2 linked regions of the Antarctobacter heliothermus genome follow. The protein of the gene in region 1 binds, or shares a complex with, the protein of each later gene. Links are inferred from orthologs where the notes say so. Each region holds a gene or a part of one and is shown in the gene's direction. Other genes may lie near its edges.

What was found.
Region 2: the proteins of dnaG (region 1) and ANTHELSMS3_RS13965 are in contact, whole or in part, in a crystal structure (PDB 2R6A), measured with the Geobacillus stearothermophilus proteins. The link is inferred for Antarctobacter heliothermus from one-to-one orthologs. Residues at the interface, in WP_049624496.1 of Geobacillus stearothermophilus: Lys456, Leu457, Leu458, Pro459, Ala460, Asn463, Ala464, Leu467, Leu535, Leu536, Ile537, Ala538, Gln544, Glu545, Asp548, Tyr549, His552; in WP_033016901.1 of Geobacillus stearothermophilus: Ser13, Glu15, Ala16, Gln18, Glu91, Leu92, Asp94, Ala95, Val96, Pro97, Thr98, Ala99, Ala100, Asn101, Tyr104, Tyr105, Ile108.

What each region holds. Positions count from the first base shown.
Region 1 is NZ_CP022540.1:2,288,750-2,291,770, forward strand. What follows is about bases 73-3,021. They hold dnaG (DNA primase), read left to right. Parts: upstream 73-539; coding sequence 540-2,504; downstream 2,505-3,021. Other genes in these bases: ANTHELSMS3_RS10880 (sarcosine oxidase subunit gamma), read left to right, coding at 73-139; ANTHELSMS3_RS10885 (hypothetical protein), read left to right, coding at 182-457; rpoD (RNA polymerase sigma factor RpoD), read left to right, coding at 2,628-3,021. Outside these bases: more of ANTHELSMS3_RS10880, read left to right, coding at 1-72. UniProt on the Escherichia coli protein: RNA polymerase that catalyzes the synthesis of short RNA molecules used as primers for DNA polymerase during DNA replication.
Region 2 is NZ_CP022540.1:2,920,076-2,923,038, reverse strand. The notes cover bases 30-2,920. They hold ANTHELSMS3_RS13965 (replicative DNA helicase), read left to right. Parts: upstream 30-676; coding sequence 677-2,164; downstream 2,165-2,920. Other genes in these bases: ANTHELSMS3_RS13960 (adenosylcobinamide-GDP ribazoletransferase), read right to left, coding at 2,186-2,920; ANTHELSMS3_RS13970 (orotate phosphoribosyltransferase), read left to right, coding at 30-481. Outside these bases: more of ANTHELSMS3_RS13970, read left to right, coding at 1-29; more of ANTHELSMS3_RS13960, read right to left, coding at 2,921-2,953. UniProt on the Escherichia coli protein: The main replicative DNA helicase, it participates in initiation and elongation during chromosome replication. Travels ahead of the DNA replisome, separating dsDNA into templates for DNA synthesis.

The sequences.
Region 1 (3,021 bases):
GTGCCAGCATATGACGGTTCACATCAGTCGGCGGGCGGAGGGGCTGCAACTGATGGCGTTCCGGTCGATGGCGCGGACTCTTGCCCATGACATCGGTGAGGCCATGGCCTCGGTTGCCGGGAGGCGTGCGGCGGGCTAAATGGCCCTCTTGCCGCAGGTGAGCCAGAGGAGAGTGAGTGTCATGCGTGTGTTGGCAATGATCGCTGTGATCGGAATGACGGCATCCGGCTCTGTGGCGCAGGATGTCGATAAATGTGCCCTGACGGAAACATGGTTCAACGCCGCCGTGCAGGCGCGGCTGGACGGTGACACCATCGGCACGGTGCGCCGCGCGTTGCGCAAGGATATGGACCGGACGGCCGCCGAACAATTGGCCGAGTTCGTCTTTGCCCTACCCGAAGAGGCGCTGACGCCCGAGGTGGCCAAGGCCGCCCGCACCCAGTGTGAGGCGCTCTGATTCACAGCAGGACGGGACTGTTCGTCTGTCACGCGGTTGACGGCCTCTTGGCATTGGCGCCGCAAAGCCCGATATTGGCTGCATGAGTCTCCCCCCCGGTTTTCTGGATGAACTGCGCAATCGCTCCAGCCTCGCACAGGTGGTGGGGCGCAAAGTGCTGTGGGACAACCGGAAATCCAATCAGGGCAAGGGCGACCTGTGGGCGCCGTGCCCGTTTCATCATGAAAAGACCGCGTCCTTTCACGTCGATGACCGCAAGGGGTATTATTACTGCTTTGGCTGCCACGCCAAAGGCGATGCGATTTCCTTTGTGCGCGAGACGGAAAACGTGAGCTTCATGGAAGCGATCGAGATTCTGGCACAAGAGGCGGGCATGGAAGTGCCCAAGGAAGATCCTCGCGCGCAACAAAAGGCGGACCGCCGGACGCAACTGGTCGAAGTCATGGAACAGGCTGTCGGGTTCTTTCGCCTGCAACTGAAGACGGGGGCAGGGGCCGAGGCGCGCGCCTATCTGGCGCGGCGCGGTCTGGATGAGGCGGCGCTGGAACGCTGGGAAATCGGTTTTGCCCCGCCGGGTTGGGAAAACCTGCGAGAGGCCTTGGCGGGGCGGGGCGTGTCGCCCGACCTGATGCTGGCCGCCGGACTGGTCAAAGCGTCGGACAAGGGGCGCGCGCCCTATGATGTGTTCCGCAACCGAATCATGTTTCCGATCCGTGATGCGCGCGGCCGGGCGATTGCCTTTGGCGGGCGGGCGATGGACCCGGATGACAACGCCAAATACCTGAATTCTCCGGAAACCGAACTGTTCGACAAGTCGCGCAACCTGTTCAATTTCAAACCCGCGCGCGAGGCATCGGGACGGGGGCAGACCCTGATCGTCGGTGAGGGCTACATGGATGTGATCGCGCTGTCCGAAGCCGGGTTCACGGCCTCTGTCGCGCCGCTGGGCACTGCGGTGACTGAGTCGCAGTTGCAATTGATGTGGCGCGTTTCGGATGAACCGGTGATTGCGCTGGACGGCGACAAGGCCGGGTTGAAGGCTGCCTACCGGGTGATCGACGTCGCCCTGCCGCTGTTGGAGGCGGGCAAAGGCCTGCGCTTTGCCATCATGCCAGAGGGCAAAGACCCGGACGATCTGTTGCGGGCCGAGGGGCCGGAGGCCGTCAAGACGGTGTTGGATGCGGCGATGCCCATGGTGCAACTGCTGTGGCGGCAAGAGACCGAGGGTTTGGTGCTGGACAGCCCGGAACGCAAGGCGGCGCTGGACAAGGCTCTGCGCGCGCGGATCGGCAAGATCCAAGACCCCAGCCTGCGTCATCACTATGGCGAGGCGATCAAGGAACTGCGGTTTCAGGCCTTTCGCGCGCAACGCCCGCAGCAGGCCCCACGCCAACAGCAGGCCTATCGCGGCAAGGGGTTCAAACCTTTTCAGCCTCCAGCAGTGCCAACGGCTGGGGCAAAGGCGTCATTCCTCGCCTCGTCCGGTGAAGATGGGGAGCGCCGCTTGCGGTTGGAGGTGATCCTGGCCGCCGTTCTGTCTGCGCCGGGCATCGCCGAGGGGTTCGAGACGGAGTTAGAGGACATGCCCTGCGCCGACGGGACGCTGGCGGCCTTGCGGGACGCGATTCTCGACAGTATCGCCGAACCAGAGACGATGACCCGGCGCGCAGAGGCGGTGATCGGGGCGGAAGCCCTTGAAAATCTTTTGATGGGACGCCATGTGGCGGTGGTGCCCTGTATTCGCACGCCCGGAAATGCCGACCAAGCGCGGCTGACCGTGGCAGAGGAACTGGCGAAGCTCGCCGCCGCCGACGGGTGGCAAGTAGAACTGAACGAAGCCGTGGAGGACCTGGCCGACCATGCTGATGAGGCGCTGACATGGCGTCTTGCAGAGGCCGCAAGGGTTCGCGCGCAGGCGGGTCGCCGCCGGGATGAAGATGATGCCGAATATGACGTGGGGCCAAACGGGGCCCCGATTGACCGTGAGGAACGCAGCGCGTTCGATTCGCTCCTGTCGCAGATTCGATTCGACAAGGGCCGAAAATGAGCGTCGTATTGGTGACGAACTGGTAAACAAATAAGGTTAAACGGGTGTGCGAATCACTTTATCGCGTTATTGAGACGTTTCAACGAATCGCCCCGTTCCCGAGCCCCCCATCAGGAGAGCCGCATGGCAGCCAAGGACAATGAAGACGTCAAGTCCGAAGACCAGGAAGAGGATGCCGGCCTCGACATGAGCCAGGCGGCGGTCAAAAAGATGATCGCCGAGGCGCGTGAACGCGGCTACATCACCTACGATCAGCTCAACCAGGTGCTTCCCCCGGATCAGGTCTCCTCGGACCAGATCGAGGACGTGATGTCCATGCTGTCCGAAATGGGCATCCAGATCACCGAAGAGGAAGAGCAGGAAGACGACGACAGCAAGGGCTCGACCGATCTGGTCGAAACCAAAAAGCCTGGCGAAGTCACCTTGGCCGGGTCTGGAAACGAAAAGCTGGACCGCACCGATGACCCGGTGCGCATGTACCTGCGCGAGATGGGCAGCGTCGAACTGCTGAGCCGCG
Region 2 (2,963 bases), 630 kb from region 1 along the record:
CTTGACCGTCACCGTGATGCGCAACGCGGGTTTTGAGGCTTTCGACAACATCGCCGGGGGCGAAACAGCCGGTATTCCCTTTGCCGCGCTGGTGGCCGAACGCATGGCCCTGCCGATGACCTATGTGCGCAAGAAACCCAAAGGCTACGGCAAAAACGCCCGCATCGAGGGTGCCATGTCCGAGGGTGAGCGTGTGCTGCTGGTCGAGGATCTGACCACCGATGGCGGATCAAAGATCAGCTTTGTCGACGCGATCCGCGACACTGGCGCCACCTGCGCCCATACGGCGGTGATCTTTTACTACGGCATCTTCCCCGAGACGACCAAAACACTGGGCGATCACGGCGTTGCCCTGCACCACCTGTGCACCTGGTGGGAGGTGCTGGCCGAAGCGCCGGAAAAACACGCCGGCGTCCTGTCAGAGGTCGAGTCGTTCCTCAAGGACCCGCACGGCTGGCGCGCGGCCCGCAGCGAAACCTGACCCGACGACAGCGCTGACATCTTGTTGGTTGAACGTGACAGGAAGATCACAGGGCCGGCTCAGCCGCACCAGATGTTGACGGCCGACCGACCTAAATGCCAATATCCAGTGACCTGACTTATCAACAGAGATATACAGTCTGCCCGTCGCCGACGCCCGCTGATAGGGCATCTGTCTACGCAGCAGGGGATGGAAATGAACGAGATCGCAACGATCAACCCGACCGGAGTCGAAATTCAAGCGGCAGACACCATGCCCAATTCGATCGAGGCAGAGCAGCAGCTACTGGGCGCGATTCTTGTCGAGAACGACACCTATGATCGCATCGCCGCCATCATCGGCGCGCATCATTTCTACGACCCGGTCCACGCCCGAATCTTTGAAATCGCCGCCGCCCGTATCGCCAAGAACAACCTTGCCTCTCCGGTCACGCTCAAGGCGTTCATGGAGGATGACGAGGGCCTCAAGGAACTGGGCGGCCCGGCCTATCTGGCGCGTCTGGCGGCCTCTGCCATCTCGACCTTTGCGGTGCGCGACTATGCGCAGATGATCTATGACCTTGCCGTGCGCCGTGACCTGATCCGGCTGGGCAAGAGCATCTCGGACAAGGCAGCCAAGGTCGATGTGGCGTCAGAGCCGCGCGAACAGATCGTCGAGGCGGAACAGGCGCTGTACAAACTGGCCGAGCAGGGCCAGACCGAAAGCGGTTTCCAAAGCTTTCTCAAAGCGGTCACAGAGGCGGTCAATGTCGCCAACGCCGCCTATCAGCGAGAGGGCGGGCTGGCTGGTATTTCAACCGGCCTTGACGACATGGACAAGAAACTGGGCGGCCTGCACCCGTCTGACCTGTTGATTCTTGCCGGACGTCCGTCGATGGGCAAAACCTCATTGGCCACCAACATCGCCTTCAACATCGCCAAGGCCTATAAGAAGGGCCAGAAACCCGACGGCTCTATTGGCGCGACGGACGGCGGCGTGGTCGGCTTTTTCAGTCTTGAGATGAGCGCCGAACAGCTTGCCGGTCGTATCCTTGCCGAAGCGTCGGAAATCAGCTCGCACAAGATCCGCCAAGGCGACATGGATGAGACAGAGTTCCGCCGCTTTGTGCAGGCCGCCAAGGATCTGGAGGCCTGCCCGCTGTATATCGACGACACGCCTGCCCTGCCGATCAGTCAGGTGGCCGCCCGCGCGCGGCGTCTGAAACGGACCCACGGGCTGGACCTTGTGATCGTCGACTACCTGCAGCTGCTGCGCGGCACCGCCGAAAACCGGGTGCAGGAAATCGGCGAGATCTCCATGGGGCTCAAGGCCATCGCCAAGGAACTCAACATCCCGGTCGTCGCCCTGTCCCAGCTGTCGCGTCAGGTCGAAAACCGCGAGGACAAACGTCCGCAACTGTCGGACCTGCGGGAATCAGGCTCGATCGAACAGGATGCGGACGTGGTCATGTTCGTGTTCCGCGAAGAATACTACGCCGAGCGGGAAAAACCCTCGGACGACCGGCTGGACGAAATGGCGGCGTGGCAGGACCGGATGAGCCGCCTGCACGCCAAGGCCGAGGTGATCATCGGCAAACAGCGCCACGGTCCTATCGGCACGGTTGAACTGTCGTTCGAGGCGCAATTCACCCGCTTTGGCAATCTCGTCAAACCTTGGCAGCAGGATGGCCAACGGGACATGTGACGGCCAAAGGGGCATACCCGCTCACAGCCACAGCGCCAGCCCCAGATAAAAGCCAAGTTCCGCCAATTGTTGCGCCCCGCCAAGGCAATCGCCGGTATAGCCGCCGATGCGGTTGATGCTCCAGACGCGGAACGCCTGCCCCAACAGCACCGCCCCGGCAAAGCCGCAAAGCACCGCACCAATCCCCGCCACAAGGGTCAGCGGGATCAGCGCCACCATCGTCAGGGTCAGCGCCACGCGGTAGCCGTCAGGCGTGACCTTGGGGACAAATTTCTGCATGCCCTCGCTGCGGGCATGCACAGTGGTCCCGGTCACATGCACACAGGCCATGCGCCCGGTGGCATGTCCCGCCACCAGACCCGCCGCCGCCAGCCCCAGTGGAAACCCCGCGATCAGCGTCACTTTCAGCGCCAGCACCATGCCCAACGCCAGCGCGCCGTAAACCCCAAAGCGCCGTTGATCCATCAAGGCGATGATCTCGGCACGGTCGCGCCCGGTGGTCAGCGCCTCGACCGCGCCGACCAATCCGGCCTCGTGAAACGCCCCGGTCACCAACAGCGTGGCGGCCACCGATAGCAGCACCGCCACCATGCCCGGCGGGACGGGCATCGCCGCCCACAGCACCAGCGCCCCCAACAGCCCGACCAGCGTGCCGACTCCCGTATGGTACTTGACCGCGCGCACCATCAGATCATCCGACTCGGGCAAGGCCCGCGGCACCGGCAGTGCTGTCAGATAGCGCAGCGCCAGCCAGAACAGATCCGCCTCCAACCGCAGCACATTGCGCATGAACTTTCCT